3 regions of the Streptomyces sp. NPDC079141 genome follow, and region 3 is predicted to be linked to each of the others. Evidence: riboswitches for the same ligand, from Rfam matches in the RefSeq annotation. Region 3 holds a riboswitch; each other region holds the start of a gene.

Region 1 (3,260 bases), on a different contig from region 3:
AGGACGCCGTAGGTGTGCCGCCCGGTGAGGCCGTGGAGCATGTCGAGCCCGGGTTCGAGCAGCGACACATCGCCCCGGAATTTGTTGACGAGGAACCCGGCGACGAGCGCCTGGTCCTCGGGCGAGAGGAGGGCGACGGTCCCGAAGAAGGAGGCGAAGACGCCACCGCGGTCGATGTCGCCCACGACGAGTACGGGGAGCTGCGCGTTGCGCGCGATCCCCATGTTCACGATGTCGGTCCGCCGCAGATTGATCTCGGCCGGACTCCCGGCCCCTTCGCAGATCACCGCGTCATACGTGCCCCGCAACTCGGCGAGGCAGTCGAGCACGGTCCCGAGGAGCTTCTGCTGCCGCCCGCCGTGGTACCCGCGAGCGCTGAGCTCACCGACCGGCTTCCCGAGCAGCACGACCTGGCTGCTCTGCTCGCCGCCCGGCTTGAGCAGCACGGGATTCATCAGCGCGGTCGGCTCGACCCGGCAGGCCTGGGCCTGCATGGCCTGCGCCCGCCCGATCTCGGCGCCTTCGCGCGTGACGAACGAATTGAGGGACATGTTCTGCGCCTTGAACGGCGCGACCTTGACCCCTTGCCGCACCAGCCACCGGCAGATTCCGGCGGTGACGACACTCTTGCCGGCATCGGAGGTGGTGCCGGCGACGAGAAGCCCGCCGCCGGTCATGACCGCCGTCCCTTGACGATCCGGCGTGCGGCGACACTGACGCCGAGCGCCAGCCAGCTCACCCGCCGGGACAGCCGAACGGCCCGCTCGATGTCCCCGACTTCCACTGCACGTCCCTCCCCGTTCAGCACCGGCCGGTGCTCGATGCGCCCGCCGTACGACAACGTCCCGCCGAGCCGGACCCCGAGCGCCCCCGCGAACGAGGCCTCCACTGGCCCGGCGTTGGGGCTCGGGTGCTTCGCGGCGTCGGCACGCCAGGCGCGTACGCCACCACGGGGATCGCCCCCGGCGACCACCGCGAGCACGGCGGTGAGCCGCGCTCCGGGCCACCCGGCGACGTCGTCGAGCCGGGCGGACGCCCAGCCGTAGCGCCGATGACGCTCGGACTTGTGCCCCACCATGGCGTCGAGGGTGTTGACGGCCCGGAACCCCACAAGCCCCGGCACCCCGCCGGCGGCTCCCCACACGAGCGCCCCCACGACGGCGTCGGAGGTGTTCTCGGCGACGGACTCCACGACCGCGCGCGCGATTCCGTCCGCGTCCAGCGCCTGCGGATCCCGCCCGCACAGATGCGGCAGCCGTGCCCGCGCGGCCTCGACGTCCCCCGCTTCGAGGGCACGGCCGATGACCCGGGCCTCCCGGGCGAGCGAAGTCCCCCCGACGACCGCCCAGGTGGCGGCGCCGGTCAGTGCGACGGAGGCGGCAGGGGAGCGGCGTACGGCACGAGCGGCAACGGCGCCCAGCGCGACGGCTCCTCCGGCGCACACGGCGGTGTGCAGCGCGCCCCAGCCCCGGTGGTCCCGCCACAGCACGCGTTCCACGGCGCCGGCGGCCCGCCCGAACACGGCGACCGGATGCCCGCGGCGCGGATCGCCGAGGAGCAGGTCACCGAGGAGGCCGGCGGCGGCGCCGTACGCGAAGACGCGATCGGCCCGCATCGGCTCAGCCGGCCGTGGGGTCGGGCAGAGCTCGGTTGGGGCAGGCTCTCAATCGGCAGCCGCGCATGGCGATATGTCCTCACTCAGGGTGTCCGCGCCCTGGCTCGACGAGATCGGCGGTGAGAGTTCCTGGCTCCCAGGGCTGTCTACCCCGGTGACAGTGGCGGGACCGCGCCGGATTCACACCGGCTTCCTCTCCTGCCGCCGTAGCTGGCTCCGGCAGTCCACCACGGGCCCGGAAGGGCCGTCAACTTGCCGTTGACCTGCGAAGGGGGAGTGTGCTGAGTTCCACACCGCTAGCACGGCAGGCCGCCCAAAGAGGGCTGCTTGCCCTGAATTCCCCTCTGCCGGGCGGCAATCCCCGATCCCGCTTGTGAACACGCACGGTGACCCCTGCAATAGCCCCTATGCCCCATACGGGGTGCAACGGACGCGGGAGGGGACGCACAGTGGCGTACGTGGGCGAGATGCTGCTGGACGACGGGCAGATCGTGCTCCTGGAGGTGGCCGGCGACGGCCCGGCCGGAGTGCAGCGCGTCTCGCGCGGGGGCGTGGTGGCCGGTGCCGCCGAGACCCTCCAACAGGCACTCGGCCGGGTGCGCCCCGCCCTCGGCGCGGTCCTGGACGACGCCAGAAGCCTGGCGAGACCGCCCGCGGAGGTGACCGTCGAGTTCGGCATCACGCTCAGCGCCGAGGCGGGCGTCGTGGTGGCGAAGGGGTCGACGGAGGCCAACTTCAAGGTGAGCATGCGCTGGGCGCCCCAGGACGACACGGTCATTCCGGGACAGCGTGCCGATGACGGCCGCTCCTGACGACGAACTCCCGGGGGCCATCGCGCGCTTCTGGAGCGCCGACGGCCAGGTCGCCGGCTGCGGGTTCCTCGTCGCCGAACGAACGCTGTGCACCTGCGCGCATGTCGTGGCGAGCGCGCTGGGCACGCCCGACACCGACGAGACGCCCCCCGTCGCCGCGGTGACCGTGGACTTCCCGCTCCTGAGTCCGCCCTCGGACCGGCTGCGGGCGACGGTCACGCACTGGCGCCCGGTGGCGCCCGACGGCGGCGGCGACATGGCGCTGCTGACGCTGGAGGAGTCGGTGCCCGGCACCGCCCCGGTGCGCTTCGCGGGCGGTGCGGCGGTCTGGGACCACGCCTTCCGTGTCGTCGGCTTCCCGCAGCGCACCGACGACCACGGCGTCTGGGTCGACGGTCGGCTCCGCGCCGCGGTCGGCAAGGGTTGGGCCTCGATGGAGGCGCGCCCGGTACCCGGCGGCCCGCCCGTCGGCCGCGGCTTCAGCGGCGGGCCGGTCTGGGACAGCGACCAGGGCGGAGTGGTCGGCATGACGGTCGCCGCGGAGGTCGGCACCGGCGCGACCACCGCGTACCTCATCCCCGCCGCCCTGCTCCTGGGCCTGGACCCCGCTCTGCGGCCGTCGCCGTTCCGTGGCCTGGAGCCCTTCCGGGAGCAGGACGCGGGCGTGTTCTTCGCGCGGGCGGCGGACACCGAGCGGATCGTCCGCGCCGTGCGCACCCAGCCCTTCGTACCGGTGGCGGGGGCGTCCGGGGTCGGCAAGTCCTCCCTCGTGCGCGCAGGGGCGCTGCCGTTGCTGCGGGCGGCCGGGTACACGGTGACCGACTTCGTCGGCC
Region 2 (3,260 bases), 760 kb from region 3:
CAGCCGCAGCTGCCACACGATGCCGTCCCGGATCGGCGTCAACTCCGAGGTGCCGACGCCGAGATGGGCCGCGACGACGGACCACACGTCGGCGACGCGGATGTCGGCCGGGCCGATGGTGATCGCGACGGCGAGGGAGCAGCACAGCAGGACGGTGCCCGCCGTGCCCAGCACAAGCCCGCGCAGGGTCACTTCACGAGCCCGAACTCACGCAGGGCCGCGGCCACTTGCTCGACGCCTTCTACCGTGCGGATGGTCGGGTTCATGGCCTGCCCGCTGAGCAGCACGTAACGCTTGTGCTTGACGGCGGTCATGTTCTTCGTGACGGGGTCGGACTCCAGGAACGCGATCTTCTTCGCCGCGGACTCGGCGGTCTGCGACTTGCGGGTCAGGTCGCCGATGACGAGGACGTCGGGGTCGCGGTCGGCCACGGTCTCCCAGTTGATCTGTGGCCACTCCTCGTGCGTGTCGTCGAAGACGTTCCGCGCGCCGAGGGCGCGGGTCATGACGCCGGGGGCGCCGCAGCATCCGGCCATGTAGGGCGACTCGGAGTTGGCGAACCAGTAGAGCAGGGTGACGTCCGAGGCGTCGATGCCCGAAGTGGCCTTCGCCATCCGCGTCTTGAGGCTCGCGACGAGCTTCTCGCCCCGCTCCTCCACGCCGAACACCTTGGCGAGGTCGCGGACTTCGCCGTACACGTCGTCGATGGTCAGCGGGGTGTCGCGGACGCCGTCGCCGCCCCCGGAGTTGTCCTTGCCCACGCAGTCGGACGGGGAGACGTAGGTCGGGACGCCGAGCTTCTCGAACTGCTCGCGGCCGGCGACGCCGCCCTTGCCCAGGGTGGAGACGAAGGAGGCGGTGACGAAGTCGGGTTCGGTCTCCAGGACCCGTTCGAAGGACGGGTTGTTCTCGGCGATCCTCGGCACCTTCGCGTTCGCCTTCGCCAGTCCCTTCAGCACGGGGTCGGTCCAGGTCGCGGTCCCGGCCATGCGGTCGGCGAGGCCGAGGGAGAGCAGGATCTCGGTGGTGCCCTGGTTGAGGGAGACGGCGCGCCGCGGCGGCTGTTCGACGCGGACGGAGTGCCCGCAGTTGTCGAGGGTGACGGCGGCCTTGGCATCGGTGGCGGCACTGTCGTCGCCGCAGCCGGTCAGGAGCAGGGTGGAGGCCGCGAGCAGGGCGGCGGGGCGGGTGAGACGTGCGAAGGGCACGGGGTTTGTCCTCAGTCGTCGAGGGCTCGAACGCGGAGCCCGGTCGTACGGTGCTCCCCCGCCGTGCGTCGACCGCGGGGGCCGCCAGCAGGTCTTCGGACTCGGGTTCACCCGGGTCGGAGCGCCTTCCCGGACGACGTACGCCGTCCAGTGGCCGAGGCCCCGCCCGTCACCCTCACCGCTGCGCGTCAGCTCCGGATTCGCACCGGATTCCCTGACCCACGTTCATGGGTTCGACTGGCTTCGGCAAGCTATCACGCGGCCGCCGGGAATCACCGGGCGCCGTCGGCCGTTGTGCGGTCGAGAGCCCTGTCATGAGGTCGAGGAGGCCCACCGGTGTACGGCGACGACGAGACGGTCCGCAAGATCCTCACGGAACTCGGCGACACCTGGGCCGTGGTGGGCCTGTCGACGAACCGGCGGCGCGCCGCCTACGGCGTGGCCGAGGTGCTCCAGCGCTACGGCAAGCGCGTGGTGCCCGTCCACCCCAAGGCGGAGACGGTGCACGGCGAGCAGGGCTACGCCTGCCTCGCGGACATCCCCTTCGACGTGGACGTCGTCGATGTCTTCGTCAACAGCGAGCTGGCCGGGCCGATCGCCGACGAGGCGGTGGCCAAGGGCGCCAAGGCTGTGTGGTTCCAGCTCGGCGTCCTCGACGACGCCGCGTACGAGCGCACCCGCGCCGCCGGCCTCGACATGGTCATGGACCGCTGCCCGGCCATCGAGATTCCCCGGCTGCGCTGAGCACCCCCGGTGGCCGGTCCGGACAGGAACGTCGCGTAGACATGGACGGTCCGCACCCGCGCCCCGAGGAAGAAGCCGATGCACGAGCCCGCCCCTTGCTGTATGCCGTCCGCCGGGAGCGGCCCGGCCAAGCCGCTGCGCATCGCACCGCCGGCGCCGGCCGTCGCCGGGTCCACGGACGGCATGGTCCTGCTTCCCGGTGGCGAGTTCCTGATGGGCGCCGAGGACGCCGAGGGGTTCCCGGCCGACGGTGAGGGCCCGGTGCGGGCCGTGCGCGTGGACGCCTTCCGTATCGACGCCTGTGCGGTGACCAACGACGCGTTCGCCGCGTTCGTCTCCGACACCGGGCACATCACCGACGCCGAGCGCCTGGACTGGTCGTACGTCTTCGCCGGGTTCCTGCCGGGCGCCCTGCGCCGGGACGCGCCGCGGCCCGAGCAGGCCCCTTGGTGGTGTGCGGTCACGGGGGCGGCCTGGAACCGGCCGGAGGGTCCCGGGAGTGACCTCGCGGGCCGCGGTGACCATCCGGTGGTCCATGTGTCCTGGTACGACGCCGCCGCCTATGCGGCCTGGGCGGGCAAGCGGCTGCCCACCGAGGCCGAGTGGGAGTACGCGGCCCGCGGCGGCCTGGAGCAGCGGCGCTACCCCTGGGGCGACGAACTGAACCCCGACGGCGCCTACCGCTGCAACATCTGGCGGGGCACCTTCCCCACCAAGAACACCGCCGACGACGGCTACCGCGGCACCGCGCCCGTGGACGCCTTCGAGCCCAACGGCTTCGGCCTGTACAACACTTCGGGCAATGTGTGGGAGTGGTGCGCGGACTGGTGGAGCACGGAGCGCCGCGGGGCGGTGAACCCGGCCGGACCGGCCGAGGGCACCGCCAAGGTGATCCGCGGCGGCTCCCACATGTGCCACGCCTCCTACTGCAACCGTTACCGCGTCGCCGCCCGCAGCTCCAACACCCCGGACAGTTCCAGCGGCCACGCGGGCTTCCGGTGCGCACGCGACGCGTGACTCCGGCGACTCCCCGTACCGCGCCGGGCCCCCACATAATGCTCGGGTGACCACGACCCCCCACCCCAACTCCCGTGCCGCACAACGCTTTCCGGTCGTCATCGTCGGCGCCGGACCCGCCGGGCTGACCCTCGGCAACATCCTGCGGGCCGCCTCCGTCGACTGTCTGGTCCTGGAGACCGAGAGCCGTGCGTTCATCGAGCAGCGGCCCAGGGCCGGTGTCCTGGAGGAGTGGGCGGTACGCGGGCTCGAACAGCGCGGCCTCGCGGACAACCTGCTGGCGCGGGGGCA
Region 3 (3,260 bases):
GCCGCATGCCGAGATCATGATCCCGCTGGTCGGAACGGTCGAGGAACTGCGCCTGGCTCGCGCCGAGGCGGAAGAGGTCCTTGCTCAGGTCGCCGCCGAGACCGGCACGCGCTTCGACTGCCCGATCGGCACGATGATCGAGCTGCCGCGCGCGGCGCTCACCGCCGGACGGATCGCCGAGGCCGCCGACTTCTTCTCCTTCGGCACCAACGACCTCACCCAGACCACCTGGGGCCTGTCCCGCGACGACGCCGAGGCCTCCTTCTTCCCGCTCTACCTGGACAAGGGCGTCTTCCAGGTCTCGCCCTTCGAGACCATCGACCAGGAAGGCGTCGGCCGACTGGTGGAGCTCGGCGTCGAGGCCGGACGCGCCGTCAACCCGCAGCTGGAGACCGGCGTGTGCGGCGAACACGGCGGCGACCCCGAGTCGATCCACTTCTTCCACCGCGCGGGCCTGGACTACGTCTCCTGCTCACCGTTCCGCATCCCGGCGGCCCGCCTTGAGGCGGGCCGGGCGGCGGTCGCCGACACAACGGGGAACAGCGACAGCAGGTGAGGTGCGTCGGGGTATGCCCCGGGGGCGGAGGGTTCCCGGGGTCCGCCGGCAGGCGTCAGGTGTTGCCCACCTCGTCGGCCTCCCTGCCCTCCAGCAGCGCCACGACGGCCATGCCCGCGACGATCAGTCCGACACCGAGCGCGCCGCTCCCGGCGGCGATGTCCCTCCAGGGTGTGTCCATGGCCCGCGAGTACCCGGGGCGACCTTCGTGAACCCGGCCGTCGCGACCTGGCGAAACCCTGGCCGACACCGGGTTTGGCGCCCTGCGAGTCGGCTACCCGCAGGGTGTGACCTCGACTACATCGCAGCAGCAGCTCTTCCAGTACCTGGAGGACCGCTTCGCGTGCGCCCAGGCGTGCACCGAGTGTGCGCGTTCCTGTGCGCTGCGCGCGAGCCTGGTGGATCCGGACGGGACGGAGGAACAGGAACTCGTACGACGCAAGGGCATCATGTGCGCCGAGGTGTGCGACGCGACCTGCCGGGTGCTGTCCGAGCAGAGCCAGACGGACGAGAGCGGCATCCGCGTCCAGCTGGAGTGGTGCCGCACGGTCTGCCTGGAGTGCGCCCATGTCTTCGACGGACGGCCGGGCGCGGAGGACGGCGCGAAGGCGTGCCGCGAGTGCGCACAGGCGTGCACGGACTTTCTGGCCTCACTGAGGTGAGCCGGCGACTCGCCGCCTCACTGAGGTCGGTCGGCGACTCGCTCTTCGAGCGGCCGCCCCATCCGCACGTTCCAGCGCCCGGACCGCCCGCTGAGCTCCACCACCGTCAGCGGCGGCACGTCGGTGCGCCAGAACGCCGCCTCCGGCGCCCCGAGCGCCCGTACGACCGCGGCCCGGACGACCTCCGGCTCCACCACCGCGACGGTCCGCCCGCTCACCTCGGCGGTCGCCTCCAGCCATCCGCCGACCCGGTCGCACACCGCGCGCACCGACTCACCCCCGTGCGGCGCGGCCTGCGGATCCGCCAGCCAGCGGGCCAGCTCCGCCGGCTCGCGCGCGCCGACCTCCGCCAGCGTCGCGCCACGCCACCGTCCCGCGTCCAGCGGCGCCAACCGGGGCTCCGCAAGCGCCTGGACGCCCAGCGCGTCGGCGGTCTGGCGGCAGCGGACGGTGGGGGAGACCCAGGCCCGCTCCGCCGCCGGCAGAGCGCCCGCCGCGGCCCGGGCGAGCCGCAGCCCCGAGGCGTCGAGCGGACAGCCGTCGTCGAAGCGGGCCTCCCGCAGCGCCGCGGTGATCGCCGGTGAGACCAACATCACCCGACTTGTCATGCGCCCGTCCTCAACGTCAATACCCCATCCCTGTCCGGTACTTGACCCGCCCCATGCCCCCTGAGGGCGCACGACGCCGTACCGTGCGCCCTTGGCCGCGCTCCCGACACGCGGTACCTTCTCGTCGATATCGACGACGGTCCCTGCGGAAGCCGGTGAGAATCCGGCACGGTCGCGCCACTGTAAGCCGGGCACGCACCCACGGGTGCGGGCCGGGTAAGTCAGACCCGCCCCGTTGTCCTGTGCACCACCGAGACGGGACGCGAGTTCCCCCAGGAGGTACCTGCCATGGCGCAGTCCGCCGTCCAGCCGACCCTCGGCACCACCGGCTCCACCGCCGTCCCCGCCAAGCTGCCGATCGGCGCGATCGTCCCCTGGGCGGTCTTCCTCGGCATCCTGATGCTGGTCCTGCTCTACTTCGTCGGCGCCGAACAGGGCGCCACCTCCCTCATCTCCGGCGAGGGCGTGCACGAGTGGGTGCACGACTCCCGCCACCTCCTCGGCTTCCCCTGCCACTGACAGCGACGAGGAAGCGCAACCGCACATGAACTCCGCAACTGTCAGAAACCTCCTGGTCCGCGGCATGCTCGCGGGCCTCGTCGCGGGCCTGGCCGCCCTCGTCGTCGCCTACTTCCTGGGCGAACCGCGCGTCGACGAGGCGATCGCCTTCGAAGAGGCGCACGCCCACGAGCACGGCGGCGAGGAACTGGTCAGCCGCACTATGCAGTCCACCGCCGGTCTGTCCACCGGCGTCCTCGTCTACGGGGTCGCCTTCGGCGGCATCGCCGCACTGGCGTACTGCTTCGCCCTCGGCCGGATCGGCCGCTTCGGGCCGCGCGCGAGCGCGCTGCTCCTGGCGGCCGCCGGACTGGTCGCGGTCTACGTCGTCCCGTTCCTCAAGTACCCCGCCAACCCTCCGGCCGTCGGCGACCCCGACACGCTCAACCAGCGCACCACCCTGTTCTTCCTCATGGTCGTGCTCGGCGTGCTGTTGACGGTGGGGGCGGTCATCCTGGGGCAGCGCCTCGCCCCACGCCTCGGCAACTTCAACGCCACCGCCGCTGCGGGCGCGTTCTTCGTTCTCGTCGTCGGCCTGGCGTACGCCTTCCTGCCGTCGTACAACGAAGCCCCGCACGACTTCCCGGCCACCCTGCTGTGGCAGTACCGGCTCGCCGCCCTCGCCGTCCAGGTCACCTTGTGGACCGCCTTCGGGCTGGTCTTCGGGGCACTGGCGGAACGGCTGCTGGCCCCCCGGCGCGAGGCGGAGGTGACGGCGCCCGCGCGGGCAACTCCCGTACCGCACTGATCGCTTCACCTCGCAGGGCCCTCGGCGCGCATGCCGGGGGCCCTTCGCCATTCCCAATTTCTGGAACACGTTCTACGGTGTGCGCCGTCAGCACCGGCTTTGGGGACCCTGGAGGCGCCGTGCATCTC

Evidence for each region. A riboswitch is a leader RNA that binds a small molecule or an ion and turns the genes downstream of it on or off. The one in region 3 is predicted to bind cobalamin.
Region 1: another riboswitch for cobalamin. It lies ahead of AB0Q90_RS09300 (cobalamin biosynthesis protein); the one in region 3 lies ahead of AB0Q90_RS13660 (CbtB-domain containing protein).
Region 2: another riboswitch for cobalamin. It lies ahead of AB0Q90_RS10140 (ABC transporter substrate-binding protein); the one in region 3 lies ahead of AB0Q90_RS13660 (CbtB-domain containing protein).

The regions. Positions count from the first base shown of each region.
Region 1 is NZ_JBFBLP010000002.1:922,438-925,697, forward strand. It holds gene AB0Q90_RS09295 (cobyric acid synthase) at 1-677, opposite strand, end outside; gene AB0Q90_RS09300 (cobalamin biosynthesis protein) at 674-1,615, opposite strand; cobalamin riboswitch at 1,719-1,859, opposite strand; gene AB0Q90_RS09305 (CU044_2847 family protein) at 2,083-2,427, shown strand; gene AB0Q90_RS09310 (serine protease) at 2,411-3,260, shown strand, end outside.
Region 2 is NZ_JBFBLP010000003.1:97,680-100,939, reverse strand. It holds gene AB0Q90_RS10145 (iron chelate uptake ABC transporter family permease subunit) at 1-192, opposite strand, end outside; gene AB0Q90_RS10140 (ABC transporter substrate-binding protein) at 189-1,208, opposite strand; cobalamin riboswitch at 1,277-1,465, opposite strand; gene AB0Q90_RS10135 (CoA-binding protein) at 1,545-1,952, shown strand; gene AB0Q90_RS10130 (formylglycine-generating enzyme family protein) at 2,136-2,969, shown strand; gene AB0Q90_RS10125 (4-hydroxybenzoate 3-monooxygenase) at 3,016-3,260, shown strand, end outside.
Region 3 is NZ_JBFBLP010000003.1:858,035-861,294, forward strand. It holds gene ppdK (pyruvate, phosphate dikinase) at 1-556, shown strand, start outside; gene AB0Q90_RS13645 (hypothetical protein) at 612-737, opposite strand; gene AB0Q90_RS13650 (ferredoxin) at 844-1,218, shown strand; gene AB0Q90_RS13655 (histidine phosphatase family protein) at 1,236-1,826, opposite strand; cobalamin riboswitch at 1,921-2,076, shown strand; gene AB0Q90_RS13660 (CbtB-domain containing protein) at 2,115-2,345, shown strand; gene AB0Q90_RS13665 (CbtA family protein) at 2,371-3,132, shown strand; gene AB0Q90_RS13670 (acyl-CoA dehydrogenase family protein) at 3,252-3,260, shown strand, end outside.